DNA from 2 places in the Paenibacillus ihbetae genome. Region 1 is predicted to be linked to the other one. Evidence: a T-box and tRNA genes for the amino acid it is inferred to sense, from the RefSeq annotation. Region 1 holds a T-box; the other holds one or more tRNA genes.
The links. A T-box is a leader RNA that pairs with one kind of tRNA and senses whether it is charged. The one in region 1 lies ahead of BBD41_RS07480 (arginine--tRNA ligase), so its partner is inferred to be a tRNA-Arg.
Positions count from the first base shown of each region.

Region 2: it encodes a tRNA-Arg, which carries the amino acid that the T-box ahead of BBD41_RS07480 (arginine--tRNA ligase) is inferred to sense. The anticodon was not compared.

Region 1 is NZ_CP016809.1:1,631,220-1,637,935, forward strand. It holds gene BBD41_RS07470 (S-layer homology domain-containing protein) at 1-2,176, opposite strand, end outside; gene BBD41_RS07475 (EamA family transporter) at 2,384-2,812, shown strand; T-box leader at 2,871-3,097, shown strand; gene BBD41_RS07480 (arginine--tRNA ligase) at 3,163-5,028, shown strand; gene BBD41_RS07485 (hypothetical protein) at 5,170-5,613, opposite strand; gene BBD41_RS07490 (S66 family peptidase) at 5,861-6,716, opposite strand, start outside.
Region 2 is NZ_CP016809.1:2,979,790-3,004,021, forward strand. It holds gene BBD41_RS13245 (TerB N-terminal domain-containing protein) at 1-1,161, opposite strand, end outside; gene BBD41_RS13250 (M50 family metallopeptidase) at 1,306-1,968, shown strand; partial or broken gene BBD41_RS30770 (transposase) at 2,159-2,463, opposite strand; gene BBD41_RS13260 (hypothetical protein) at 2,925-3,299, opposite strand; gene BBD41_RS13265 (hypothetical protein) at 3,370-4,326, opposite strand; gene BBD41_RS13275 (hypothetical protein) at 5,885-6,076, shown strand; gene eno (phosphopyruvate hydratase) at 6,743-8,032, opposite strand; gene gpmI (2,3-bisphosphoglycerate-independent phosphoglycerate mutase) at 8,088-9,632, opposite strand; gene tpiA (triose-phosphate isomerase) at 9,634-10,386, opposite strand; gene BBD41_RS13300 (phosphoglycerate kinase) at 10,469-11,650, opposite strand; gene gap (type I glyceraldehyde-3-phosphate dehydrogenase) at 11,843-12,847, opposite strand; gene BBD41_RS13310 (sugar-binding transcriptional regulator) at 12,974-14,017, opposite strand; tRNA gene BBD41_RS13315 (tRNA-Arg) at 14,280-14,354, shown strand; gene clpP (ATP-dependent Clp endopeptidase proteolytic subunit ClpP) at 14,519-15,115, shown strand; gene BBD41_RS13325 (hypothetical protein) at 15,254-15,700, shown strand; gene BBD41_RS13330 (PdaC/SigV domain-containing protein) at 15,997-17,067, opposite strand; gene BBD41_RS13335 (ABC transporter substrate-binding protein) at 17,447-18,499, opposite strand; gene BBD41_RS13340 (ABC transporter permease) at 18,575-19,381, opposite strand; gene BBD41_RS13345 (ABC transporter permease) at 19,382-20,230, opposite strand; gene BBD41_RS13350 (ABC transporter ATP-binding protein) at 20,227-21,198, opposite strand; gene BBD41_RS13355 (SIMPL domain-containing protein) at 21,653-22,414, opposite strand; gene BBD41_RS13360 (amino acid ABC transporter substrate-binding protein/permease) at 22,688-24,136, shown strand; gene BBD41_RS13365 (amino acid ABC transporter ATP-binding protein) at 24,129-24,232, shown strand, end outside.

The DNA of each region.
Region 1 (6,716 bases):
CTCGATACGGCATCAGCTGCGCCAAACGATTCAACACCGCGGCCGCTTCTTCCCGGACCAGGGTTTGTTCGGGATGGAACAAACGTCCCTCTCCCTTCATGATCTCCTGCTCATATAAAATCTGAATAGCCTTCTTGCTTGATTCCGGTAACCCCGCTGTATCCTTGAACGGCACGCGTTCCGGACTTCCAAGCGGTTGAAGCCCCAGGGCGTTAGCCATCATTACAGCCGCTTCTTCGCGGGTTACAAGCTCACCGGGTCCAAAGTACCGAAGCTTGTCACCGATAATACCAAGCTTCACCGCTCTGGAAATTTCGCCGCTATACCATCTTCCGCCCGGAACATCCGCGAACGAACGCGATGAACGAGGGTTCGCCGGCTCACGCAGGACACGAAGCAGCATAACGACAAACTCTGCCCGCGTCATGGCTCGCTTCGGTGCTAGCTGCGGACGCGATCCCGGGCTGACGCCCTGCATCCAGCCTTCCGATAGTGCCGATGCCACGTCATAGGCGGCCCACTTCGATACCTTTCCGGCGTCTGTAAAACTCGACAGTTCAGGGGATGACACGGGAAAAGGAACCGTCCGCTTCGCAAGTAACGGCGCTCGGCCCTGTCGATAGGAAGAGACGGTAAGCTCATAGACTCCGGGCTTCAGTCCAGGAAAGGATACCCTTCCGTTCTTGTCGGTTACGGCCGTTTTGCCGCCAAGCGAAACCTGGATGCCTGACGACACGGCCATGTGCCCGAACTGTCGTGTTGCCTTTTTCAATGTCAATGTGAACGGAGTATCGGCTCTAGGTGTTCCACCTATAATCTGCCCATTCTCATACTTCCATTCGATTTGGATATGATCGACGAGCGCAGTTTGATCCGAGTAATAGAGGAGCACCTCCTCCGGGTCAGAATAATAGATCAGGTCATCTTTCAAAATGTACCAGTTCCCGATGCTGCGTACAGCGATTTCCCATTTGTCCAAGCCGCCATAGCGGCCGTTCGTTACGCCTCCGATCGAGGTGAATAATGCACCGTGCTCACTCACGCGCGTTGTATATGCAACACCCGATTTCTTCAAAAAGGCAGCTGCTGCCTCCACCAAATTTTCGTTGCTCCCTAACTCCATCCACCCTTCCGCGATCGTTCCTTCAGGTCCTTCCACATGTACACGCGTCTTATTGGGAATCGGATGGTTCAAGCTTGCATACAATCGATCTCCGGCCTCGGCATACAGCTTGTAAGCAGTCAATGCCAAATAAGCTTGAACGGTCGCTTCCATGCTGGCACTGCCGTCCTCCACCTCGGCGAAAGCCCCTCCAGGGAGCTGTCTCCCAAGGAGCGTATCCATCAGCTGCACGCCGGTCTCTGAAAAAGCCGCCGCATCAAGTCCAATGCTGGATAGTGCAATCACCACGTCGGAAACAGCGGTCGTCTCAAGGTCGGATGTCCGGCTGCCCTCAAGCTTGGTTTGAAGCCAATCCAGTGCAGGCTTGGATGAAGGCTCATCGGGACTCCCTATCGCTGTAAGCACCTTCGCCGTAGTTCGAATATCGCCGGGACCAGAATCGCGGGCCGACCACCCGCCTTCCTTCGTTTGCCGTTCCCGCAGACGATAAACGATCAGATCCGGGTACCACTCCAGCCGGTTAAGAGCCGTCGGATGGTAATACCATGACATCAGGTAAGCTTCGGCCAGTTCCGGAACGCCGGCCCGTTCAAGACCCGCATGGTTCATCAGAAGCGCATGCAGATCAATGCTTCCGATGCGGTTTATATCGCCGCCAGCGGCCATATAGCCGAGTGATATACGAACATGATCGCTGAGTGAGTTGAATTTACCGCCAGCATCCATGATCCGGTCGGCTAATTTTTCACGAAAGCCTTTTGGAAGCGGCGTACGATTTTTGGCAAAACCAACGGCTCCTTCAATTGGAAAGTCCGTTTCGTTCAGTATCACGGCTTCCGCCTTCTCCAATGCCTGCTGCATCCGTTGATCAAAAACGGCTGACCGGCTCGCAGCATCCGAAGCGAGAGCATCCGATTGTTGACCGGATGTATCTGCCAGAACGCTTGATACAGGTACGGCGAGCAGGCTTAGGATCAAGACGCTGATCACGAGCCTCCGAATAACCTTATCCCCTGTCCAACCCCAACGATTCATGTCTTGATCACGATTCAAGCATCATCCCTCCAAGCACATTTGATGCATTACCATTTCTCCACTTAGGAAGGAATTTCCTACCACAGTATTCGGATGTCCGAATTTCATGTTCCTGGTTTTCGCGAAAAAATAATGGCTTTTTTCCGATTACCCTATAATATAAAAAAGAATCCTGTCGGATTCGAATGTTTTGCCAAGCTATATACATAAAAAAGGAGGATACGTATGCCTTTATGGCTCATATACGCGCTGCTGTCAGCCGTAGCCGCTGCGCTCGTGGCCATCTTCGGCAAGATCGGCCTGCAGAACATCGACGCGAATTCCGCAACGGCGATTCGATCGGTCATCATGGCTTTGTTCTTGCTCGGGGTTATAGCCGTTCAGGGGAAATTCTCGCAGCTCGGCGATATTCTAACGCAGAAAAAGGCGCTTAGCTTCATTGTGCTCAGCGGGATTGCCGGTGCCTTATCCTGGCTGTTTTACTTCCTGGCGCTGAAGTACGGCAAAGTTTCGCAGGTTGGACCGATCGATAAATTGAGCGTCGTAATTGCGGTCATTCTTGCCTTTGTTTTTCTGGGCGAGAAAATATCATGGATTAACGCGGCCGGCGTTGCCCTGATTGCGGTCGGTGCGCTCCTGGTAGCGGTGAAATAAAATTATCGTCTTGATTTTCGAAGCAGATTGGTTATAATATGAAAAACTCGATTATTACTTAAGTTCTGTGATTGGGAGAGTAGCTGCACGCGCTTCAGTCCAAGCGAGCCGGGACAGGTGGGAACCGGTACGAAGCCGTCGGTGAAACGGACCCATGAGACGGTTATCCGAAAGCATACAGTAGGGTGACCCGGTTTACACCGTTATCGTAGCAAAGGGGTCCGACCTTCATTTGAGGGTTTGACAACAAGAGTGGTACCGCGAGCAAAAGTCCTCGTCTCTTAGGAGACGCGGGCTTTTTTTATTTTTTCAGACATCGTTGTCACTGTTAAAAGGGGGATTTCACCATTATGTTAAGTCACTTTATCATTGCAAGCCTGGAACAAGCCGTAAACAAGGTGTGCCAAAGCTTCGGCACGAAGCTGCCGGATTCCATACAGGTCCGCATCGAGCAGCCAGCCAGCATGGAGCATGGAGATTATGCGACCAACGTCGCCATGCAGCTTGCCAAAGTTTTGCGCAAGGCACCCATTGAAATTGCCGGGCTGATTCAGCAGGAGCTTCAGCAGAACGCCTCATTTCTCGAACTCATAGCTTCCGTTGAGGTCGCGGCACCTGGCTTTTTGAATCTGCGCATCCGCTGGGAGGCGTGGGCGGGACAGCATTTCGAGCTGCCTACGGCCCCGGATGAGAAAATCGTCATTGAACACACGTCCATCAACCCGAATAAATCGGCGCACATCGGCCATCTGCGAAATTCTTGTATCGGCGACACCCTGGTCAGATTGATGAGAAGGCTCGGTTATCAAGTCGAAGTCCATAACTACATCGACGATTTGGGGAATCAGCTTGCTGATACGGTCGTCGGCCTCCTTCACACTCCGCTCTCTCAAGCGCATGCCCGGTTCGGGGATTATTGCTGGGATGTTTACTCTGCCACCAATCGGGCGTATATGCAGGATCCATCGCTCGTGCAGCATCGAACCGAAGTGCTTCACGCCCTGGAGGAAGGACACCAAAACCTGTCATGGATCGGACTTCTCGTGGCGGAGCGAATCGTTAAAGAGCATCTGGAGGAAATGAAGCAGTTCGGCATCGAGTATGATCTGCTGGTGTGGGAGAGTAGCATCGTGAGAGAGGGCTTCTGGGATTATGCATTTGAGCTGCTGAAGAATACGGCGTTGTTCCAGCAGGAAACCGAGGGCAGGCTGGCGGGATGCTGGGTGCTGAAGCAATCCGGCGGCGAAGAAGCTGCGGGAAATCCGGAGGCCGAGCACAGCATGGATAAGGTGCTGGTCCGCTCCAACGGCATTTTGACCTACACGGCCAAGGACATCGCGTATCACTTGTGGAAATACGGGGTGTTGGCCAAGGATTTTGCCTACAAAAAATTTACGGAGCATGTATGGACAACAAGCGCTGACGGCGAGCAGCAGCCCTTCGGCAAAGCCTCCATGGTCATTAACGTTATCGACTACAGGCAGCAATATCCGCAGGCGATGGTCAAGCAGGCGCTTGAAAGCCTGGGATTCGTCAAGGAAGCGGAGAAGCTTCGTCATGTCAGTTACGGGGTCGTTTCCCTCAGTCCGTCGGCTGCGGCGGATCTCGGAATTGATACAAGTGACGGGAAGGCCTCCTACGCGATGTCCGGGCGTCAAGGGATCGGCATTAAAATTACGGAGCTTATCGGGCAAGTGGAAAAGGTAATCGAGGAGACCCGCTCGGATAAGAACGGACTGTCCAGCCGCGAAATCGCGATCGCCTCCATCCGTTACTATCTGCTTCGCTTTGCACTTCAGACCGAGGTCGTATTTGATCTGAAGCAGGCAACCGAAATATCCGGCAATACGGGGGTATACCTGCTCTATTCCTATGCACGCGCCTTGAGCGTCCTGAATAAAGCGAAGGCATCCGGTATACAGCCAGTTAGGCCTGCGCATTTTCCAGCGATGGAAAAAGCCGAGCACGCCTTGCTGAGACACATCAGTACTTGGCAGGACACCCTCGTCACGGCCGGACGCGAGCTGACTCCGAGCGCGATCTGTAACTTCGCCTACGAGCTGTGCTCATGGTTTAACAATTTTTACTCGGCGTGCCCGATCCTGAAGGCGGAGGATGAGGTCCTCCAATTCCGCGTATGGCTGACCTCGGTGTTTCAAGAGACGCTGGGCGATGCGCTTGACGTCCTGGGGCTGCCTACACCAAGCCGGATGTAAAAATCGTATGCCAGGGCATCCGGGCCGCTCCTTATTCAAGGAATATTGCCTGATGAACGCTTAGGCTTTTCGCCTCTAAAGGACCGGGGAGTAGTCCCAAAAAAGCCGCCATCCCGATGGATGACGGCTTTTTTCCTGTTTCTATTGCAGCCCTCTAACCGTAAGTTTGACCTGGATCTTCCCACCAGTCAGGGGTTCTTCTTGAACGGTCCAATTGACGGCGAGCGCATCCTTCAAACGGTCCAGCTGTTCCTCCGTCAGCTGCAGCTGATCAATGATCCCTTCGCCTACGCGAAAGTCGGATTCCGAGCTGATGCCAAACGCCTCCTCCAGCCAGATCTTCAAGCCGTTCCGCGTATTAAATGTAATTCTGTAGCCTTCCTGTACAGCCTTCTCCAGATCCTCCCCGTGCTCCCGGGCATAGGAGAACAACTCATCGTAATGGAAATGGCCGGTTTGGGCCTTCCCGAACCGTTCCACCTCCCGTGAACGGACGGCATCCAACAGCTCTGCGGATGACATTCCTGAGTTTTTGGCATGCTCCAATAGAATGGCGGAATTTTGCGATATTTTCGTAAGCTGCATATTGATAAAGGCCTCCTCAAGGATGATCAAAAATAAGTTCCTACTATTATAAGACTCGCACGGATGTGAGACGGGAAGCTGTGTAAGATATAAACGCTACGCCGGCCGCTGATGTACTTGCTGTAGGATTATTTCATAATACCCCAGCTTTCCGTAAAAATGAACCGATTCCTCCCGCAAAAAGCTTCGGCCTTTCTCCGATCCCCCAGCACAGACTGAACGAAGCGGTTATAAGCTGTCTACGACCTCATCGAAACGTCTGCACGACAATTCCTTTGCCGTCCCTTACATTCACCTCGGCATATGCTCCATTGATCAATGTCATCTGCGGCGGGACATGCCCGCAGTCGATATCATACACGACGGGAACGCCAAGCTCCCGGGCAAGGTCTTGGTATACGTCCTCCGCCTCGTAATTCTCGACGGGACGATTTGCAGCGCTTCTGCCGAACAGAATGCCGGAGCAGCCCGCGAACCAGCCGGCAAGCTTCATCTGGACAAGAGAGCGGCGTAGATCGGTCGTAGATAGCTCGCAGTTTTCGAAGTACCACAGGATGGGCTCATCTCCGATGAATTGCTGTCGGAACCTCGTCACATCTCCGTAGGGAGTGCCGATCAGGTGGCGGATGACATCGATGCAGCCCCCGAGCAGCCGTCCCTTCATTTGGGCAGGAGCGCCCGTGACGGATTTCCATTCCGTCGGCTCCGTCAAATGGTAGACCCAGGGAGTCGGGTTGTCATGCTGCCATTCCTTCTGATAGGTTTCGGAAGATTGCTGAACGACAGACCCGCCCTTGGACGTTGACAGCACGGTTTGCCAAAGCGAAGTCATCGGATCGGTTTGCTCCCCGCGCAGATCAATGAGATTGGTGCCATGCGCTGTGGCGATGCCTTTTACTAACGTGAGCGCCAAAAGGAGCACACTCGTGTCCGAGTAGCCGAGAATCCACTTGGGTCTTGCTTGGTCAAGCTCGATATGCTCCAGGATTTCGATCAATAACTCTCCGCCCCATGGAGGAATGATCAGATCGATCTTCTCATTCTGCAGCATCGCATTCAACTCTTGTGCCCGGATACGTGCAGGAGCGGATTTAGCCTTGTCC
Region 2 (24,232 bases), 1.4 Mb from region 1:
TTCTTTGGTCAAATACCGCTCAACCAACTGCGCCACATCCGGTCCGATGGCTTCCGTCCCGCGAAGCCGTCCTTTGAAGCCCCTAAGCTCCCTCAGCTTGTTCTCCGTCAGCCGGGTCAACCCGGTCATGTAGGCCCGCAACGGGGCATACTCGCTTAAGGAGAGGATCGTTAGGACAACCGTTCGCCCATGCAGACCATGATCATACACCGCGCTGCGGAACAGATATCGCTTGACCTGCCTTGGCCGGGGCTGGAAGCGGTCGATGAAGCGCTGCCCCGTCTTTTTGGCCAAATAGCTGTCGACCAGCGCCACAACCCTCGGGGCATACCGCTGCATGTCCTTGCGTCCGGATTCCTGATAGAAACGGCTCTTCTCGGCATCATAATCCAGCAGACCGCACAGCAGCTCCCAGGTCAGCTCGGCAGGCTGAAGGGAGAAGCGCCGCATGTACTCCCGTTCCTTCAATTCCGGCGAAATGGCCCTCGGCAGGCGATCATACGTCTCGGGAATCGGCATATCCAGGTGATGCACGATCATAAAATCATATAGCCATTCCCGCAAATACATATTGAGCTTGGCATAACGCTCTCGGTAAGCGTTCCATGCTTGCAGCATCAAATCGTATCCTTGCCGCGGGTCGCTCCAGCCTACGCCGTGAATCAGCTCGTAAAAGTACAAGAATAAATAGGATAAATCCGTATCCGGGTACCGGCCGGACCGTACCTCCTCCCGCCAGTAAAAATACCAGCGAAACTGTTCAGGGCTCATCTGCTCGTACGTCGGCCAGTACGTTTTGAACGGAACGAATGGAGCCTCTTGCTCCGTATGCCAGGCCAGCTCCCGTGCTTTCAGCGCGAATTGCTGCTCCTTGGTCACATAACGGAAGCTGTCGTCCAAATTCAGGTCGAGGGGCTGCTGCGGCTTTACAACCAACGAGCTTCTCCCCATCGGTGCTTGAGGTGCCTCCGTTTGCCGATCCTGCTCTTGATCCGGATCCAGCCCCTCCCCGGTCCGGGCGGCAAGCGGCATGTCCCGCTCCTCCCCGCCGAACTCGATTTCCGCAAAACGAATCCCCTGATCATTGACCAGCGTGGTTTGTCTTATGTGCTTTATGTGATTGTTTTTGTCATTATTGAAATCCGGCTTCTCATTTTTCATCGGTCATGAACCTCCGTCATGACTTCAATTATACCATTTTGCATGGCCAGTCTAATGGATTTTCATATGAAACTCATCTATATTATAAGGGATGAAAGCGAACGATGCTCCAGATCAAAGACTGAAGCCGGAAAGGACTTCCTGATGAATAAATGGATCAAGGCACTATTATTTCTGGTAGGAGCGGCCATTCTGACCCGGCTGATCCCCTTCTCTTCCTGGTTCCGCATCCTCGATACGATGATTCACGAACTGGGACACGCACTCATGACCCTCCTCATGTCCGGCCGAGTGCTCAGCATTGAGCTGAACCCCGATCACAGCGGCGTCACGTATTCCATGCTGTCCTCGGGGGGCTGGAGTCCTGTTATTGTCTCGCTGGCAGGGTATATATCGGCCTCCGTGTTCGCCATTCTCATGTTCCTGGGATATGCCCGTAAGCGGCAGGGCGAAGGCTTAATGACCATTACCGCGCTGGCGGTTATTATGATTATTTTCTTCGTACACAAGGGGTATGGGCTGTGGTGGCTCATTATTTTCATCATAGTCAATCTTATCTTCTACATGCTGGGACCGAAAATCCGTAATTTCTATTACCTGCTTCTGGCCTTTCTCGTGCTCGAGGAGTCCGTCATGGGGCCGTTGACCTTGGCCATACGGGCGCTGAGCCAGCCATCGCAAGCAGGAGACGCAAGCAATCTGGCCAATATGACTGTGGTTCCCGCGATTATCTGGGCCCTGCTGTTCTTCGTCTTTTCTCTGTGGTGCGCCAAGGTGGCGCTGCAGCTGTTCTGGAAGAAGCGATGATGGGCCGTCCCGCTTACCTGTATTTTGAAAGGAGCTGCTTAGCCTTTAATTGTTATGACAGATTGTAATACCAAGTGCAACAATTCCTCTGTGAAAGATTCGTGAGCGGTTTCGCCAACCCACGAGGCCTGTGGTTGATTAGATCTAGTGAATGGGCGAGCTCCTCATCCTCAACTTGAGCGACATCAGTGCCTTCTGTGCGGAAACGTTCCATGATTTGCTCTGGAGACCACGTCGCTGGAGCTTTTCCTCTAAGGAAACAGACAAGAGGTCTGACCATTTACCCGAAGAAACGGAAGCCTTAATGCGTTCCTCATAAGCGTGCTGGGCTTTTTCAGCCCGATAGGGCTACAACGCAGCAACAAGCTTCAACTCACGGCAAACCGTCGAAGGATGTCTTCCCCGTTCTTTTGCAATGGCTCTCAAACTATTGCCTTGCTGATGGAGGATTTCTAACTTGCTGCGTTCAATTATGCTAAGCCGTGTGTAGCTCATAGCGGATTCTCCTTGTGTGAATGTGGTGTAGGAATTCATTTTACACGAATCGGGCCATGGGCCCTTTTTTATTTAATTCCAGTAGGTGTTGCACTTCATAATTACAATCCGTCTATTAAAATGGCCTTCCACAATACGATTCCAGAAAAAACTTGGTGACCTGTCGCCTCACACTTCGAAACTCAAATTACTTCTCAGAGGAACCGATGATTGAATATGAGGTCAAGGGTGGCAGCATTTCTAAAAACGATATAGTTTGCATTACTAAGAATAGTAGTGATTCAATAAACGAGTCTGTTGCGGGGGAGCAATATGAGCTGGAAGGGGAAGAACGTTCACCACTAATGTCGATATTATAGGCTTTTCTTGTACAATTATTAATCAAATAGAAAAGACAAGCCAAAGACTTGTAATAGCCAGCGGGGCTTGTCTTACCGTACAGTTCTCAAAGGCTAGCCTGTTTAATTCTCATAATGACGTATAAGTTCTTCAGAATCGGTAGTTTTTAAAACAATTTCATCTTTTTCAAAAAGAACAATTTGCGGGAATGTATTTAAGTCGAAAATTCTTTCATAATTAAATTTTTGATCCTGGCTAACGTCAATGAACGAAACATTTGTGATGGGTTTATCAATCCTCAAGTTATTATTTATATAATCAATATTCTTCTGTAATGTTTCAGTATATGAATCTTCTAATGATTTATTTGTAAAAACTACTACTGTGACCTCATTTGTTTGATTTTCTAACAAAAAATCTGTGGCCTTCTCAGTGTTATTTTTACTGCATCCCGAAACTAATAAAGTTAACAACAACAAAATCAGGACATTCTTCATGTTTTCCCCCTAAGCATTTTAAGAGACTGGCTGTCAACCAGTCTCCGTCTTATTATGAACAAGGAAATATCTATTGAACTTTTGCAGTTATATCGTGGTTATACGTATCGGTAAAGGTTGTCCACTGGGCTGGTTTATCATAAAAAGAATAGAAGGCTCCTATTTTAACATATACGCCTGCCTGAATTTTAACATTGGCACCCTTACCTGTAATTTTTGTGATCCCTTGAATAGTATATTTATCTAAATCTCTTCCACTTGAATCTTGTAATGGAATATTAATATTACTCAAATCCCAACGAGCAGGATTACCATCAGTCTTTTTGTTATCTGAACCGATTGGAATTTGAATTTCTGATCCTATTCCAGCGTAGGAAATTGTAATCGGTATAGTTGTTTTAGTAGTTTCTTTAACGATAGGATAAGTGTATGCAATAGCATAAGGACTTGTAGTTGTATAAGATTCATATCGAGTTAATAGAGTATAAATCCCAGACTGCTTTTTAATCAATTGTCCAGTTCTTCCATAAGGATCTTTCCAAGTATTGATACTCGAAAAAAGAGGTTGGAATTTAATTTGGAGGTTATTGTCATTATTTGAAACAAGGTTGTTAGTATTCCATTGAACATTTGAGAAAGTATATTTACCATATTTCGCTGACTTAACATACGGCAGATTATCAGCCATTGGCATCACAAGTCCTTGGCTATTTTTCTCAATAATTTCGTGCATATTTTCTAAAGAAATCCACTCATTATTGTTAAAATGTATGAAAGTCTCTTCAGGAAACTCATTGCCAATAGAAGGCTTTGTAATAATTAAATCACCATTTGCATTCTCTTTTTTGTCATATCCAAGTTTTAATACGTATGATTCACCAGTATGCAACATTCCCTGAGCTGAGATTAGAGTTGTATTTGACTCAGTGTCATGGCTGATTTCATATAAACCCTCAGCCTCGATAATCCCATCTTTGGTGTCTAAAACAAGAGATAGGTCACTGTCAGATATCAGATCTACCTTCAAGTTATTGTATTGTTTAATCTTTTCATAGGTTTCATTGTCATATTCATAAACATTGTTTATTGTAAAAGTATCCCTATATCTGCAAATGCGAATTGCGGGAAAACACTAAGCATGAGTAGTAATGCAGCTAATAATATTAAACTTTTCTTCAAATTATGTGCCTCCTATTAGTTGTAATTAATATCAATTAAACGAGATTTCCCTGACATCATAGATGTGCTGGCCAGCTGCAGAAAAATCTTTATTGGCTCTGTCTCAATATAACTTAGCCTCCAGAAAGCGGAAGATTCTGTTAAGTAGATAGGCTGTTACGTTCTTCGTATCTCCTCCCAAATAAATTTTAAAAAATGTAGGCGCCTACATACTATAAACACGCTAACAGACCAATTGGTTACATTTCTTTTCACGATTTATCTTAATAACTCACTTTTGCAGAGAAAAAAAACAGATTAATAGCATGTACAACGAGGGTTAAAGAACGATTGAATAGACTCCTTGACGAAAAATAGAAAAACACCGCTTCGTTGGTAAAAGTGAGAGTGTCGAGCCTCCACTACCACACAGCCCTCTATATGATAGGACAAAAGAAAGTCCTCAAACACTTGAATGCAGCAGGAATCAAAAGGAAATTGGGATTTACCTGTGCCTATTTGTTTCGTACTGTATTTGTCTAGTTGTTCCACCTGTAGAATTGGTTTCGTTTGCTGGAAAGCAACAAAGGTAAAGCGTTTTCCGTCACCGTCCAAAGAAGAATGAATGGCTGGATTGCTTCCAACCGATCTTACCTTATCCGCCCAGAGATAATCTAGACCCTGGAGGATACTTGCATACCAAGATAATGATGACCACTGACTGAATTCAGATTGCCACTATCATGATCTGTTTCCATTAACCTTTGCAGCTAAGCTGGGCTTTGCCTTTGCGCTTCCATGGGACACCCACAAGGGCTTTGCTGCATACTTCTTCCCCTGCCACAGGTGCGTATATCGGCGGAGGAGCAGCGCGTTCGCCTTTAAAATCGGGAAGTATCCTCACTTATTCCATGCTTAGTTTCCCGATTTTAACAGCGACCGGAGCTGATATACGCACCGCCCCACGGCTCGCTAACGAGTGCAGCCACAGCCCCTTCCCCCTCCTCCAGAAAAAGCCCGGCTCCTGCCTTTGCAGCAAGCCGGGCTTTGCCTTTGTGCTTCCATGAGACACCCACGTGGCTGGGCTGCACACTTTCTCCCCTGCCACAGGTGCGTATATCGGCGGAGGAGCAGCGCGCTCGCCTTTAAAATCGGGAAGCATCCTCTACCTATTCCATTCTAGCTTCCCGATTTTAACAGCGACCGGAGCTGATATACGCACCGCCCCACGGCACGCTAAAAGGTGTGCAGCCACAGCCCCTCCCTTCACTCCCGAAAAAAGCGCAAAATAAAAAGCCCAGCCCCCGCAAGAGCAGGAGCCTGGTGCAAAGCAATTGGTTGTTTTCACCATACGGTCGAACGAAGAGCGCGATTAATGGTATAATTGTAAATAGTTTAATAAAATCCCATGATAAGGGGGTGTTGATATGGGTTCGGCATTTGGTTTTGGAGGCCTGATCGCCAATCTAGTCATAATCTTTGTTGTTTTATTAGTCCTATATCGAATCGTAAAACTTGCGGTTAACCGATCTGAAATTAAAGAGGACATCACAAAATTAAGGGCTGAGGTAAAAAACTTACATACAAAAATTAATAACCTTGAAAAGTCAGACTTATGACGACCTGAGACGATATACGCACCGGCCTACGGCACCATCCCCATGTGCAGCCTTCAGCCAACGCCCTCACCCCAAGAAGCCCGGCTCCTGCCTTTGCAGCTAAGCTGGGCTTTGCCTTTGCGCTTCCATGGGACACCCACAAGGGCTTTGCTGCATACTTCTTCCCCTGCCACAGGTGCGTATATCGGCGGAGGAGCTATGCGTTCGCCTTTAAAATCGGGAAGTATCCTCTGCCTACTCCATTCCAGCTTCCCGATTTTAACAGCGACCGGAGCTGATATACGCACCGCCCCACGGCTCGCTAACGAGTGCAGCCACAGCCCCTTCCCCCTCCTCCAGAAAAAGCCCGGCTCCTGCCTTTGCAGCAAGCCGGGCTTTGCCTTTGTGCTTCCATGAGACACCCACGTGGCTGGGCTGCACACTTTCTCCCCTGCCACAGGTGCGTATATCGGCGGAGGAGCAGCGCGCTCGCCTTTAAAATCGGGAAGCATCCTCTACCTATTCCATTCTAGCTTCCCGATTTTAACAGCGACCGAAGCCGATATACGCACCGCCCCACGGCACGCTAACAAATGTGCAGCCACAGCCCCTTCCCCACTCCCAGAAAAGCGCAAAATAAAAAGCCCAGCCCCCGCAACAGCAGGAACTGGGCTTCTTCATTTCAAATTATTGTTGCTTCAAGTTGTAGAACGACTTCAAGCCGTTGTATTGAGCAAGCTCGCCCAATTGGTCTTCGATGCGAAGCAATTGGTTGTACTTCGCTACGCGGTCCGTACGGGAAGGTGCACCCGTCTTGATCTGACCTGCGTTGGTAGCAACAGCGATGTCAGCGATCGTGCTGTCCTCGGACTCACCGGAACGGTGGGAGACAACAGCGGTGTAGCCTGCGCGTTTTGCCATTTCGATTGCATCGAAGGTTTCAGTCAATGTACCGATTTGGTTAACCTTGATCAGGATGGAATTACCGATACCTTCCTTGATACCTCTCTCCAGACGCTCAGTGTTCGTAACGAACAGGTCGTCACCAACCAGCTGAATTTTGTTGCCCAGCTTCTCAGTGAGCAGCTTCCAACCTTCCCAATCGTCCTCGGAGCATCCGTCTTCGATGGTGATGATTGGGTATTTGTCTACCCAAGAAGCGAGCAGGTCAACGAATTCCGCAGGCGTGAAGGATTTGCCTTCGCCTTCCAGAACGTATTTGCCGTCCTTGAAGAATTCCGTGGAAGCAACGTCCATACCCAGGAATACGTCTTTGCCTGGCGTGTAGCCAGCTTTTTCGATCGCTTCGATAATGGAGGACAGTGCATCTTCGTTGGACGTGAAGTTTGGAGCAAAACCGCCTTCGTCGCCAACTGCCGTGTTCAGGCCTTTGCCTTTCAGAACGGACTTCAGGTTGTGGAAGATTTCAGCACCCATGCGAAGCGCTTCTTTGAAGCTAGGTGCGCCCACAGGCAGTACCATGAACTCTTGAACGTCTACGTTGTTGTCGGCATGAGCGCCGCCGTTCACGATGTTCATCATTGGTACTGGAAGCTGTTTGGCGTTGAATCCGCCAAGGTATACGTACAGCGGAAGATCCAATGCGTCAGCAGCAGCGCGCGCTACAGCCATGGATACAGCCAGGATCGCGTTTGCGCCGAGCTTGCCTTTGTTAGGCGTTCCGTCCAAAGCGATCATCAGCTTGTCGATGCCGAGCTGGTCAAGCGCGTCCATGCCGATTACTTCAGGAGCGATGATCTCGTTCACGTTCTCAACAGCTTTCAGAACGCCTTTGCCCAGGTAACGGGATTTGTCGTCGTCGCGAAGCTCAACCGCCTCGTGAACGCCAGTGGAAGCGCCGGATGGAACGATCGCGCGTCCGATTGCGCCGGATTCCAGGTATACTTCAACCTCTACAGTCGGGTTGCCGCGGGAGTCAAGGACTTCGCGAGCATATACGTCAGAAATAATAGTCATGGGTATAGTCTCCTTTTTCTTTGGTATCGTTTATGGTTTAAGATCTTGTCCGTCTTTATTTACGCGCCGCAATCATGGAAGTTCCGGTCATTTCAGCCGGCTTCGGCAGATCCATCAGGTCGAGGATCGTCGGAGCGATATCGGCCAGAATGCCGCCTTCGCGCAGCGTCACGTTCTCATCGGTAACGATGAACGGAACCGGGTTGGTGGTATGAGCCGTGAATGGGCGTCCATTCTCGTCAAAGACCATGTCCGCATTGCCGTGGTCAGCCGTAATGATGGCGACTCCGCCTTTAGCCAAGACGGCCTCAACCACTTTGCCGACGCACTCATCCGTCACTTCAACCGCCTTCTTGGTTGGCTCGAGCATGCCCGAGTGGCCGACCATGTCCGGGTTCGCAAAGTTCAGAATAATCGCATCATGCTTCTCAGCTTCGATTTCCTTCACGCACGCATCTGCGACCTCATAAGCGCTCATCTCCGGCTTGAGGTCATAGGTTGCTACCTTCGGCGAATTGATCAGGATGCGCGTTTCGCCCGGAAGCTCGACATCGCGTCCGCCGCTGAAGAAGAACGTCACGTGCGGATATTTCTCGGTTTCCGCAATGCGCAGCTGCTTTTTGTTATGCTGCACCAGCACTTCGCCCAGCGTGTTGTCCAGATCCTTCGGCTTGTAGGCAACGAAGCCCTCCACCGTTTCGCTGAACAGGGTCAAGCACACGAAATGCAGGTTCTGCGGGAATCCCGGACCACGGTCGAAGCCGCGGAAATCCTTATTCGTGAACACCTGGGACAATTGAATCGCGCGGTCAGGACGGAAGTTCAGGAAGACGACCGAATCGCCGCTTTCCACCAGGCTTATCGGCTGGCCTTGGTCATCAACGATCACCGTAGGCTCGACGAATTCGTCATATACGGATTTCTCATACGATTCGGTAATCGCTTTGAGCGGATCGGTGTACTTCGGTCCTTCTCCGTATACCATGGCGCGGTAAGCCTTCTCCACACGATCCCAACGCTTGTCGCGGTCCATCGCGTAATAGCGTCCGGACAATGTAGCGATCTGTCCAACGCCCACTTCCTGGATCTTCGCAATGAGATCTTTCACGAACTGCTTGCCGCTGTCAGGCGCTACATCCCGTCCGTCCATGAAGCCATGGATGTAAACGTCCTGCATGCCTTCCTTCTTGGCCAGGTCCAGCATCGCAAACATATGCTCGATGTGGCTATGTACCCCGCCATCCGACACAAGCCCGTACAGATGAAGCTTCTTGCCGCTGTTTTTTGCCGCGCGAACCGCCTCGACCAGCGTATCGTTCTCGAAGAACTCGCCTTCCCGAATCGACTTTGAGATCCGGGTCAGATCCTGATACACGATCCGGCCTGCGCCGATGTTCAGGTGGCCCACTTCGGAGTTCCCCATCTGGCCTTCCGGCAAGCCGACCGCTTCGCCGCAAGCGGTAAGCGTCGTGTTCGGATACTGCTTCAGGTACCGGTCGTAATTCGGCTTGTTCGCTTGAGCGACTGCATTGCCTGCTTCGGTGTTGCGAAGCCCGAAACCATCCATGATGATCAGGGCTACTGGTCTTGGAGCTGTCATCTTACTTCGCCCCCTCAACGAGTGCGATGTAGGAAGCCGGCTGAAGACTTGCACCGCCGACGAGCGCGCCGTCGATGTCGCTTTGTCCCATATACTCCGCTACATTTTCAGGCTTCACGCTGCCGCCGTACTGAATCCGTACTTGAGCTGCAACACTTTCACCGTACAAGCCCTTAACGAGCTCGCGGATATAGGCAATCACTTCGTTAGCATCCTCAGCCGTGGAAGATTTGCCTGTACCGATAGCCCAGATTGGCTCGTAAGCAATGACAACATGAACCGCTTGGTCTGCAGGAAGACCTGCAAATGCGGCCTCGGTCTGTACCTTGCACACATCTTTCGTTTGGCCGGCTTCACGCTCTTCCAGCTTCTCGCCTACGCATACGATCGGCAGCAAGCCGTGACGGAATGCCGCATGAACCTTCTTGTTCACGATCTCATCGGTTTCCGCAAAGTATTGGCGTCGCTCGGAATGTCCGATAATGACATAATCAACGCCCAGGTCTTTCAGCATCAAACCGCTGATTTCGCCTGTAAATGCGCCGTTATCTTCAAAATGGAGGTTTTGCGCGCCGATCTTGATGTTCGTTCCTTTGGCTGCTTCCACCAAAGCCGGAAGATTCGTAAACGGTGCGCAGATCACGCTCTCCACGCCTTCTACTTCCGCTTTGCCTTTAACCTCTTCGAAAAAAGCCTTTGCTTCTGGAACCGTCTTAAACATTTTCCAGTTGCCAGCTATGATAGGTGTTCTCACACAGTTCACTCCTTTATTCCCCCGGTGAGCCGGGGTTCAAGCTTCTTCCACATTAGCTATCCAAAATCATTGATCTATATCTTTATTTATCGTTCAGTGCCACAACACCAGGAAGTGCTTTGCCTTCCATGAACTCAAGAGACGCACCGCCGCCGGTGGAAATATGGTCCATTTTGTCAGCGAGTTCGAATTTCTCAGCAGCTGCTGCGGAATCCCCGCCGCCGATCACCGTGTAGGCTTCCGTTTCTGCACATGCCTGTGCCACTGCACGGGTACCATGGCTGAATGGTTCGATTTCGAATACGCCCATAGGTCCGTTCCATACAACCAGCTTGGAGTTTTTAATGACCTCAGCGTATTTGGCGCGAGTCTTCGGTCCGATATCAATGCCTTCCCAATCCGCCGGAATTCCGTCGATATTGACAACCTTGGTGTTGGCATTTGCGCTGAATTCGTCGGTAACGACGATATCCTCAGGCAGGTAGAAATTCTTGCCGAGCTGCTTCGCTTTCTCGATGAATCCGAGCGCGGCATCCAGCTTCTCTTTGTCAAGTAGAGATTGGCCGATTTCATGCCCTTGCGCCTTCAGGAAGGTATACGTCAGTCCGCCGCCGATGATCACGTTGTCGGCAATGTTCAGCAGGTTGTCGATGACATCGATTTTGTCCTTAACCTTCGAGCCGCCGATAATCGCCGTGAACGGACGATCCGGATTCGAGAGGGCTTTGCCGAGAACGGACAGCTCCTTCTCCATCAAGAGGCCGGATACGGCTGGAAGATGATGAGCAATACCTTCAGTAGATGCATGCGCACGGTGTGCTGCGCCAAACGCGTCGTTCACGAACAGATCGGCAAGCTCTGCGAACTGCTTCGCCAGCTCCGGATCATTCTTCTCTTCACCTGGATAAAAACGAACATTTTCAAGCACAAGCACGTCGCCGTTTTGCAGCTTTTCGACCTGGGCTTTTACCGCTTCCCCTACAGCTTCGTCCGCTTTCGCTACCGGCTTGCCCAACAGCTCGGACAGACGCTCGCTCGCAGGATTCAGACGCAGCGATTCGACAACCTCGCCTTTTGGACGGCCCAAGTGGCTCGCCAGGATGACCTTGGCGCCCCGCTCCACCAAATATTGAATCGTCGGCAAAGTTTCGCGAATCCGAGTGTCGTCTGTAATTTTACCATCTTCGAGCGGTACATTGAAATCGACGCGGACAAACACCCGTTTGCCGCTTACTTCTACGTCACGCACACTTTTCTTGTTCATCTCCACGTTCCTCCTAACAAAATGTTCTCCTCGCCGGGCAGCATGCCGCTGCTTTCGTTTCTCTGTCTAATCGCCCGCCAGAACCGGCTTCTCTCGTTACTTCCCAGTACTCTGGCATGAAAACAGGTAAAACCATGAACCAAAGAGGAGGCCCGTAAACGGAACTCCTCTTCGATTGATGGGCTGGATCAATTACAGACCTTTGCTTGCGATGTAAGCAGCGAGGTCAACGACACGGTTGGAATAGCCCCACTCGTTGTCATACCAGGAAACAACTTTAACCATGTTGTCGCCAACAACCATTGTGGAGAGCGCGTCGATTGTGGAAGAAGCAGGATCGCCATTGTAGTCGCTGGATACGAGCGGCTCGTCGGAGTAGTTCAGGATGCCTTTCAATGGGCCCTCAGCAGCTGCTTTCAGCGCTGCGTTAACTTCTTCTTGCGTTACGTTCTTGGACAGCTCAACAACGAGGTCCGTTACGGAAACGTTCTTCGTAGGTACGCGCATTGCCATACCGTTCAGCTTGCCTTTCAATTGCGGCAGAACCAGGCTAACCGCTTTAGCAGCACCCGTTGTGGAAGGAATGATGTTCTCTGCAGCTGCACGAGCACGACGCAGATCTTTGTGCGGAAGGTCAAGCACTTGCTGGTCATTCGTGTAGGAGTGAACGGTAGTCATCATACCTTTCACGATGCCGAACTTCTCGTCGAGAACTTTAGCGAATGGAGCCAAGCAGTTGGTTGTGCAAGAAGCGTTGGAGATGATGGTGTGGTTAGCAGCATCGTATTTCTCTTCGTTAACGCCCATAACGATGGTGATATCCTCGTCCGTAGCTGGAGCGGAGATAATAACTTTCTTAGCGCCGCCTTTCAGGTGAGCGGAAGCTTTCTCTTTCGCTGTGAAGATCCCCGTGGACTCAACAACGATTTCTACGCCGTGCTCAGCCCAAGGCAATGCTTCAGGGTTGCGCTCAGCAAATACTTTGATTTCACGGCCGTTTACAACCAGTGCGCCTTCTTTAGCTTCAACGGTTGCATTCAGTCTTCCGTGAGTCGTGTCATATTTCAAAAGGTGAGCCAGCGTGCTTACGTCCGTCAAATCGTTGATTGCAACGATTTCTACTTCGCTGTTATTCAGCGCAGCACGGAACACGTTGCGTCCAATACGTCCAAAACCGTTAATACCTACTTTAACCATGAGTAGTTCCCTCCATATTTGTAAAATTAATATATTCAAGACCGGCCGTTAAGCCGATCAAGACAACGGGATAAAGAATAACGAGGCCTTGCTCCTGTATGCTGCCATGCTGCCTGGACCGTAAGGCTACGATGCCGCCGCATCGATCTCCTTCTCCACCTCCAGCGCCGCCGCCTCATCCGTAACGAGGATATCCTCGTGCCCGAATTTCAGCACGGCATGAATCGCTTTGGCTTTGCTTCGGCCGCCGGCAATACCGATGATCGTCTCCGTCTGCATGATGTCTTCCAGCCGGAGCCCGAGAGTCAGCATCTTGTGGACAACCGCGCCTTCCTTGCTGAAGTAATATCCGAAGGATTCGGCAATCGCCCCATCCTGCTGGAGGCTGCGGATCGATTCCTCGTCCAGCTTGCGTCTTCTGGCCATTTCCATCGCGTCACCGATCCCGTGGATGATGATCCGGGAACGTCGGATGACATCCACAATCTCCTGGATGTGCAGATCCTGCACTAGAGATTGATAGGCATCCTCGCTCAGGAGGTCAGGGACGTGCAGCAACCGATATTCGGCTCCCACGCGCTTCGCCATCTTGGAAGCAATCGTGTTGGCCTGGATTTCCATGCTCTCTCCGAGACCGCCGCGTGCGGGCACAAACCAGGTGCCTTTCAAAGGCCCTGCTGTCAACGGTGACATCTGCTCCGCGACTTCGGCGAGCGTGGATCCACCCGTGACGGCGATCGTATCGCCGTTCTCGACGAAGCTTAGCAGTGTTCTTGCTCCGGCACGCCCGAGCTCGCGCTTCACTTCCGGAGAGGATTCACTGTCACCGGGAATGACGACAACCTTGCGGAGTCCGTAGGCCTTCTTGATCTTCTCCTCAAGCTCGACCAGCCCGAACAATTCCTTCATGAGCGGCTCCAGTTCTTCAAGCAGACACAGGCCCGCATGGCTGATCCGCATGCCGAGCGTCTCAATCTCGATCAGTCCCTGTGCTTTCAGAAGATCGGTTTCAGCCCGCAGAACCCGTTCCGTCATCGACAGGGATGACGCCAGCGTTCGTCGGCCGACCAGCCCGGACAGCTTGATCTGATGGAGAATCGTGTACCTTCGTTTAAAGGTGTCCATCAAATCGGGCAGAAGCTGCTCTTGTATTTCTAATAGGTTACGCATGCATTCCACTCCTGCAAACTTTCGTCTCGGCTCTTCTATTGGTTGGACGTAAAATGTCCCGGGATAACTTTTTAAGTCCCACCCCTATTCTAACCAATAATGATGCAGGTTGCAAGTGTCCGAACGTATATTTCTCTGCAACCATCATTCTTATACATTATGGCCAAATCGAAACCTCTCTATATATCAAAACAATGTTTTATCCGCTCTTGTGTTTTTCAATTAGATAGGGTATAATCATCTTCGTTGCTGATTTTTATATGCGCCCGTGGTCCAATGGATATGACGTAGGCCTCCGGAGCCTGAGATCGAGGTTCGATTCCTCGCGGGCGCGCCATCTTTGAATTTTCTCATATAAGACTTACCCGAAAGTGCCCATGACGGCTCTTTTTTTTACCCAATAGTTTGACTATCTTTGACTTTTTGATTAAAATTGTTTATCATGTGGGTAATACGGTAACAGTATTTATTAGTGATGCACTTAATGAGGAGGTTTTTCACGTGAGTTTTATACCTATGGTCGTTGAACAAAGCAACCGCGGCGAGCGGGCATACGACATCTATTCCAGATTGCTGAAAGACCGCATAATCTTCCTCGGCTCCGACGTCAATGACGTGGTCGCCAATTCCATCATTGCCCAAATGCTGTTCTTGTCGGCAGAGGATCCGGAGAAGGATATTCACCTTTACATCAATAGCCCTGGCGGTTCGATCACCGCGGGCATGGCAATATTCGATACGATGCAATTCATCAAGCCGGACGTCTCGACCATCTGTGTCGGCATGGCCGCCTCCATGGGTGCATTCCTGCTGAATGCAGGCGCTAAGGGCAAGCGCTACGCGCTGCCGAACAGCGAAATCATGATTCACCAGCCGCTTGGCGGCGCACAAGGTCAAGCAACGGATATCGAAATCCGGGCACGCCGCATTCTGAAGATGCGCGACAAGCTTAACCGTATTCTTGCCGAGCGCACCGGCCAACCGCTGGAACGAATCGAGAAGGATACCGACCGCGACTACTTCATGACAGCCGAAGAAGCCAAAGCTTATGGCCTCGTCGACCAGGTGTTGGAGAAGACGCCTTCGCAAGGACTGTAAGAAGCAATACATGCAAAAGGCATGCACACGTAAAGGTGCATGCCTTTTTTCTTATGTCTGTATAGAACATAGTGACCAACCCCACTGGTTATTCCTGGTATAATTGCATTGTTGATTCCTACATACAGGGAGGTCCTTATGATCGGCTCTAAAATATCCTTTGTTTTCATGCTCGTGCTTGTCCATCTTCCGTTTCTGATCATGAACCTGGAGCGTGCCGTCTCCGGCGCCGATCCGCATGCAATTCATGGAATTGCCTCCATTGTTCTTGTCCTTCTGCTTCTGTTCTCCGGTTTTGTGATGGGGTATACCAATCAGATTTACTACCCCCGCTGGTTCTCGGCTTATTGGCTCGTCGGCGTGTTCTTCATGGTCGTCGGCTACTTGCTGAAGCTCTACGTCATTCTCGTTCCATTCGTCCTTCTCTACGCCGTCCCCCTTTACGGGCTCGTCCACTACACCGGTCACTCGGAGGAGACGGTTTATCCGCTTATCCATGCGGTCGTTGGTTGGGGAGCCGGTCTTATTGGTTACGGAATTGGACATTCCCGCTTCAGACGGAGGGCTCCCGAACAAGCAACATGAGATTCTATCGGATCGCATCAGGATGGATTCCTAATTGGTTCATGAGCATGTGAAGCCCATATCCGTCTCATTAGCTATACCCAACTGTGATGCAGAACCCGCCGCCATGCCCTACGCATACAAAAATCCCTTGGTCGCGATGCCTGAAGTTAAACCTCAGGCTGCCATCCAAGGGATTTCTGTTTGTATTCCGGCACATTGTTGCATCTTTACATCACAGCGTATCAAACGATCACAGGCCCCGTGTCCCCTAGGATTCAGTTATCCCATGGTTTCAAAACCTGCGGTTCACATCCTTATTTCCATTCCTTCAGCTTCAATTCAAATTCAGGGAAGCCATAGGCATATGCCGTGTATTCATAGAGCTGGAAGTACAGGACGACGGCGTTATCCTTCAAGTAGAATTCCGCATCTCCCGGAACTCCTTGGAATCCGCCAAGGTAGCCTCCGCCCTTCTTCAACTCGCTCAGGACGCGGTTGTCGAGCTTCTTCTTCTTGCCCTTCAGGTCAATGAAATCGCCAAGCTTCAGCTGCTTCCCGTCCTTCAGGGAGAATGTAAAGCTGTTCTTGAAGGTCATGCCGTGCGCGCCGCCAAGATAGGAATATTCATGCGCCGTCACGCTCAGCAGGCCGTCCTTGTTGTAGTGGACCACAAAATTGCCCTCGAATGCGTAAGGGAAGCTATCTCCACCCGGGGGAAGCTCCTTGATGCTTTCCTCTGCCCGGGCGATCACGCCCTCGGCATGCTTTTTCAATACGCTGTTGATTTGGCTTTGAGCTTCTTCGTTACCCAGGCCGCTGACAACCGGATAATTCACGACAGCTTCCACGCCAAGGATCGTCTTCCTCAGCGTTTCCGATTTGATCGTTAGATCAGCCTGCTGCTTGGTCAAGCTTAGCGTCTTCGAGGACGGACTCCATTGTCCCTGGATCCCCAAGTATTCGCTGACCGTCTTGAACGGCAGATAGAGCCGTCCGTTGATGATCTGGCCCCCAGGCTCTCCGGCGTATAATCCGTTCACCGACAAGCCGATTTCCTTCGAGTCGTACACAACGGCGCTTAGCTGATGATAGCCGGCGTTCAGCGTATACGTACGGTTCTTCGAATCATATTTCAGAGGCAAGCCCGCCGCATCCCGGAGTACGGTTGCCGGTACGTATGTAACTCCGTGCAGAAGAACTCCCTTCTGGGACAGGGCCTTGCCGTTCCACTTCAATGTCACTTCATTCTTCTTCGCTACGTTGTGGCTGGCGGAAACAGAGGGTTTCGAGGGGCTTGCATCGATGACCTGTCCGTTCAAGCCAAGACTTCCGAGCAGGACGCCGGTTGCAATAATTGATGCGCATACACGAAATTTGGTATTCATATAAGTTCCACCTTTTCCAATTTAAGTTTCCATTAGTTGTTTATTACCCTCATTCATTATAAAAAATTCGGCCCCCCGTTTGGTAACAAGTGAATGACAATTTTGATTCCATGCTGCAGGAACTACATGAAAAATATGAGCTTATAGTCTTATATCCCCATGTACGGCCAAGCTCTACGAACGGGCTGCTTTCTTCACCCGATCGATCTGCAAACCGCAGCTCTCTATAGTGTCTTACCACTTCATAGGGTTCTCAAACAATCGGGATCCTGTGTAAATCTTATAGACCGCTGCTCCTCCGTCATGATCCCCATTGCAATAGAAAAAGCCCTGCCCCTAAGGGCAAGGCTTATAAAAAGGGTACTAAAGCACCAATTCTCTATCGTCCGCTCTTCAGCTCGGTCCACAAGCGATCATAGATCTGGAGCGCCTCTCCGACGTTGTCGAGCCATTCCGTGCGGCCCAGCTCCTCGTCGGTCAAGTTGATCATGGTGTTGCTGCGATAGTCCTCGCTGTGGAATTCCATCGCTTTCGTATTCGGGTTGCTGTATCCGATATATTCGTAGTTCTTCGCGCTGACTTCTGGTTCCAGCATGAAATTGATAAACTTCTCCGCCAGCTCCTTGTTCTTCGCGCCCTTCGGAATTGCATAGTTATCCGAGAAGATCGTTGCGCCCTCCTCCGGCACCACATACGCCACATCCGGATTTTCTTCCGCGATGAATGCAGCGTCACCGGACCATACCGTTGCAATCCAGCCTTCCTCTTGAATCATCTTCTGCTTGATGTTATCCGTGTCGAAGGCAAGGACGTTCGGCAGCAGCGTCTTGAGGTCCAGGGCCGCAGCGTTAATCTCGGCTTCGTCCGTCGTGCTGTTGGATTTCCCTTGCTTCTTCAGCGCCATGCCGATCATTTCACGGTTGTCGTCCAGAAGCAGCACTTTACCCTTGTATTCCGGATTCCACAAATCTTCCCAGCTGTTGATCTCATCCTTCACGTACTTCTTGTTGTAGGCAATCCCCGTCACACCGGACGTGTAGACGATGGAGTACTTGTTCCCCGGGTCAAAAGAAGGGTTCTTGAACGTCTCCGAAATGTTGACAAAGTTCGGGATATTGTTCATGTCGAGCGGCTCCAGCAGATCCCCTTCAATCATGGTCTTGACCATGTAATCGGACGGCTGAATCAGGTCGTAGCCGCTGCCGCCGGCCTTAATCTTCGCCAGCAGATCTTCATTGTTCGCATAGTTGTCATACGTGACCTTCACGTTAAACTTCTTCTCGAAATCCTCCAGTACCTCAGGATCGAAGTTGTCAGCCCAGCTGTAAATGTGAAGCGTCTCCTTGCTCGAGCCGCACGCAGCCAGAAGGCTTGCGGACAATACGGCGACCAGCCCTGCAGCAAGCAGGCGGGTCCATCTTGATCTTTTCAATTCCCTATCTCCTCTCTTTCGTATCCATGGCGGATGTATCGGATCCTTCTCAAAAAAAGAAATGGAACGTTTGCTTTAGATCGGCAGCGTTTTATGTTTCTTATCCCCGCTGCCGCGGTTAAGAATATATTGGGCGAGCAGAATGAGCGTGATGCTCACCAGAATCAGTTTCGTACATAACGCGTTAATCTCAGGCGATATTCCGCGTTTCACCTGGGCATAAATGTAGATTGGCAGCGTAGTCGAGCTTGGTCCCGCAACGAAGAAGCTGACCATGAAATCGTCAAGCGACAGCGTAAACGCGATCAAGGCCCCGGAGATAATGCCCGGTGCGATCTGCGGCAGCGTCACATGCCGGAATGCCTGCCAAGGCGTAGCGCCCAGATCTTGGGCCGCTTCATCCAATTGCTTGCCCATGCCCGACAACCGGGCGCTCACCACTACATAGACATAGGATATGCTGAAGGTGATGTGGGCGATCATCACCGTCGTCTTGCCAAGCGGAATATTTAATTGACTGAACAGCACGAGCAGCGACAGTCCCATGATTATATCCGGAATGATAACCGGCAAGTACAGGAGACCGTTCATGCCGCTGCGGCCCCGGCGTCCCAAATTCCGGAGCCCGAGGGCCGCCGCCGTTCCCAGCATTGTCGAGATGATCGTGGACACCACCGCAACGGTCAGACTGTTCATCAAGGCTTCCATCACGTTTCGGTTGTCGAAGAGCGAGATATACCACTCGAAGGTGAAGCCTTCCCAGTTCCCGCTCAACCGCGTATCGTTGAAGGAATAAATGATGATGATCAGGATCGGCACGTAGATAAACGCCATCATCAGGAAGGCGTGAATCGAAAGCAAAGGCTGACGCTTCTTCTTCACTTATCTCCCCTCCCCTACACGTTGATGGCGGGCCTGCATCGCCCGGTTAAACAGCAGAATGAGCACCAGGGACGTTGCCACGAAAATGACCGACAACGCAGCGCCGAACGGCCAGTTGCGGGCTCCAAGGAACTGCGACTGGATGATGTTGCTGATCATGGAGGACTTGGCTCCGCCCAGGATGTCCGTGACGACGAACATGCCCGAGGTCGATACATAGACCAGCACCGATCCGGTCATGATGCCGGATTTGCTCTGCGGCAGCGTAATATGCCGAAATGCCTTCCATTTGGACGCGCCGAGATCGCTGGCTGCATCCAGAAGGCGCTTGTCCATCTGCTCCAGCGCTACATAGATCGGCAGCACCATGAACGGGATGAAGTTATACACCATGCCGAGCAGCACGGCGCCGTAGGTGTACAGCATCTGAATCGGCTCATCAATCCAGCCGAGCCACATCAGCAGGCTGTTGACCACGCCCTGGGTTCGAAGCAGCAGCACCCAGGCATAGGTTCGAATCAAGAAATTAATCCAGAACGGAATCGTAATGAGGATCAGACCCCAAGTCTGGATTCGCGGGGATGCACCCGCAATATAATAGGCAAGCGGATAACTGACCAGCAGACAGATGATGGTTGTTAGCAGCGACAGCACCAAGGTATCCCAATAGATGCCAAGATATAACGGATCGAAAAAGGTCTTGTAGCCTTCCATGCTGAGCTCGAACACCAGATTGCCTTGGGCGTCCCGCGACAGGAAGGAAATGCCGATCACAATCAGCATCGGGATGATCAGGAACAGGGACATCCACAGGAGCACCGGGGTCAGCAGGAATTTCGATTTCCTCATGGCCCGATCATCACCTCATCCTTGTCGTTCCAATTCACCCCGACCCTCTCGCCGATCTTCCAAGGATGCTCCTCCGTAATATCGAGCGCAATCGTCACCTTCATCGGCTCGTCGTCCAGCTGGACAAGCAACTTATGCACGCTGCCAAGGAACTGGACGTCTTCAATGACGCCTGTCTTCCTGCCGGCCGCACCGCGCTGCGGAACCAGCTTCTCGGGACGGACAGAGAACAGGCCCTCCGGCGAAGAGAATACATTGTTCTCCCCGATAAATGTGGCTGCGAAGAGCGTTTGCGGCTTCGCATACACGTCGCGCGGCGTCCCGATCTGCTCGACCTTCCCTTGGTTCATGATGACGATCCGATCCGAGAGCATCATCGCTTCTTCCTGGTCATGCGTTACATAGACGAAGGTAATGCCGAGCGTCCGCTGCAGATGCTTCAGCTCCGATTGCAGGCTTTTGCGCAGCTGCAGATCCAGCGCGCCGAGCGGCTCATCAAGCAGCAGCACTTTAGGCTTGTTCGCAATCGCGCGGGCAATCGCCACCCGCTGCTGCTGTCCGCCGGAAAGCTGGTGCGGGAATCGTTCCCGCAGAGCGGTCAGCTGCGTCATCGCGGCCGCCTCCTCCACGCGCTCCTTGATGAGCTGGCGCGGCAGCTTTTTCATTTTTAACCCGAAGGCGATATTGTCCTCCACCGTCATATGCGGGAACAGGGCGTAATGCTGGAATACGAGATTGAGATCCCTCTTATTCGCAGGCACCTCTGTCACGTTCTGACCCGCCAGCCATACCTGGCCCCCTGTCGGCTGTTCAAATCCTGCTATCATCCGGAGAATCGTCGTTTTGCCGCAGCCGCTGGGGCCCAGCAAAGTCAGGAATTCCCCTTCTTTAATAGAGAGCGACAGCGGATGCACGACCGCTTGTCCTTGGAAATGCTTCTCGATCTGGACAAGTTCAATCACATGCACCAACTCCTTGTTCAAAATGCGGCCTTTCGGCACAGGGCTATTGATTTGACCGAACCTACAATTCCATTTCCATTAAGAAGAAACGGTAATTCCGCCCGTGTTCCAGCCTGTGCCTGAAGGGGGATCCGTTTCTTGAGGGACGATGCTTTAAAGTCTCTTTAAGAAAAAAAAGCCATATCCATGGGTATGGCTTTACCGTTTGCTTCATATTTCGATGTTCACGCCGCGTACTGGCGGCTTACGTTTTTCGCATATTCACTATACCTTGTTTTCCCTTTGTACACAACACTTTTCTTACTAATTCGACAGGGGAAGCCCCGGATATTTCACCGGATTCTGGATCGCGTGGAGGATCGAACCGTCCAAGGCATAGGATTGCCAAATACAAAAAAACCGCCCCCGCATTGCCAAGCGGTGAACGGTCTCTTCTCTTGCCGGTTCCTCATAAAGGGGATTATTTCAGCTCATACTGCACGTACAGCTGGGTCGTGATTTTGATCTCGCCCGGCTTCACGGATGTCGCAGCGCCACCGTCGGCCATCGAAGCCGTTTCCATCGACATCTTGTCATACATGCCGTACACAACGTTGTTGTTCACCGAGCCTTCGGTTACATTAACAACGACGCCGAGCTGACGTTTGGAAGCCTTCGCGATCGCCTGGGCCTTCAGATCGGCATTCGCCATTGCCTTATCGATCACTTGAGCCTCGAATGTATCCGGATTGTCCACGGAGAAGCGGGCATTGCCGATCGAATTGGCCCCGGCTTCAGCCGCTGCATCCAGCACTTCGCCCACCTTGTTCAGATCGCGCAGCGTTACTTCAAGGGAATGATAAGCGGAGTAGTTTTGCACCTTGCGGCCTTCTTTTTCCGTATAAGAGTAATTTGGCTGCACATAGAACTGTTCGGTTTTAATATCTTTGTCGTCGATCTTCCAGGTCTCTTTCAGCACCTTGATAACCTTATCCATTTTTTGCGCGTTAGCCTTCTGCGCCGATTTAGCCGTCTCCGCATACGACTCTGCCCCAATGGACAAATATACGATATCCGGCTTCACGGATATCTCGCCCTTGCCGAGCACCGTCACGATATTTTGCTGCACCGCCTCGGCCGCATAGGCTTCCGTCGCGCCGCCGAATCCGGCCCAAGCCGTACCGCCTGTCAGCAGAGCACCTGCAATCATAATGGAACCTACCTGTTTGACCCATCTTCTCATGTGTGGTCAACCTCCTTTAATATTGGCCCGCTTCTGATGCTTGCCTTACCTCTCTAACGCAAACGGATTGGTAAATGTTGCATCCCGTTTAAGCGGTTGCATAACTTTTTTTGATCCATCATTGCCCGGATTCCGGATCCAGGAAATGCCAGTGGTTGCAGGGCACTATGACAAATAAAATATAATAGAGGACGAAATAGGCAGCAGGATGTTAATGTATTATGGTAAGTGGGTAACTAACTTAATATGTTGTTTCAACTTGAGGAGGTCATTATGAGATTAATAAGGGGTGTAGTACTTGCCTTGGTCCTGCTGCTCGCTGCAACCACGGGCATACCGGTGTCGGCACAAGGCCAGTCCGAGCAGCCGGCACCAGGCAAAACCTATCTGATCGGTACGGACGTCACGTTCGCTCCGTTTGAATTCCAGGATCCGAGCGGCGAGTTTGTCGGCATCGACATGGATTTAATGAAAGCGATCGCCAAGGATCAGAACTTCAAATACGAGATCAGGCCGCTCGGCTTCAACGCAGCCGTTCAGGCATTGGAATCCGGTCAGGTGGACGGCGTCATCGCCGGCATGAGCATCACGGAGGAACGGAAACAGAAATTCGATTTCTCTGATCCCTATTTCGATTCCGGTGTCGTGATGGCGGTCCGTAAGGACCAAGAGGGTATTCAAAGCTACGAGGATTTAAGAGGCAAGAAAGTGGCGGTCAAAACCGGCACGGAGGGCTACAGCTTCGCCGAATCCATCGCTTCGAAATACGGCTTCACGATCGTGCCGTTCGACGATTCGGCCCAGATGTACGAAGATGTCAAAACCGGAAATTCCGTGGCCTGCTTTGACGATTATCCGGTGCTGGCTTACGGCGTCAAGCAAAATAACGGGCTGAAGCTCGTTACCGACAAAGAACCAGGGGCATCCTACGGCTTTGCCGTTCAGAAGGGCCAGAACCAGGAGCTTATGGAGAAATTCAACGCCGGGCTGGCTAATCTGAAGGCAAACGGCGAATATAACCGCATTCTCGAAACGTACATCGGCGAGAACGCGGCCGGACCGGCTAACCAAAGCCGTCTCGGATTAATTGCCGAGTCGATGCCGGCATTGCTCACAGGCCTCGGCAAAACGCTGCTGCTCACGTTCGTATCGCTGTTCTTCGCCTTCTTCATCGGCCTGATCTTCGGCTTCATGAAGGTTGGCCGCAACAAATGGCTTCGGGGCATTGCGACCGTCTTTGTTGACGTCTTCCGCGGCATCCCGCTGCTGGTGCTTGCCTTCTTCATCTATTTCGGCATTCCGCAGGCTCTCGGATTCACGATGTCCCCGCTGGTGGCGGCCGTTCTGACTTTGAGCCTCAATGCCGGGGCTTATGTGACGGAAATTATCCGCGGCGGCATCCAGTCCATCGATCCCGGTCAGCTGGAAGCAGCCCGCTCGCTTGGCTTGCCGTATCGCAAAGCCATGATGAAGATCATCATCCCGCAGGCCGTCAAAATCATGATACCGACGTTTATCAACCAGCTCGTCATTACGCTGAAGGATACGTCCATTCTCTCGGTCATCGGTTTGGTCGAGCTGACCCAATCGGGTAAAATCGTCATTGCAAGAACGTTCGCATCGTTTGATATCTGGCTGGTCGTAGCGATCATGTATCTGATTGTTATCACCATTCTGACGAAGATTGCGAACCGTCTGGAAAGGAGGGTTCGAGTTGGGTAAAATCCGTGTAGAAGGACTGAAGAAGAGCTATGGCTCGAACGAGGTGCTGAAGGGCATCGACATGCAGGTACAGGAAGGCGAGGTCGTCTGCGTGAT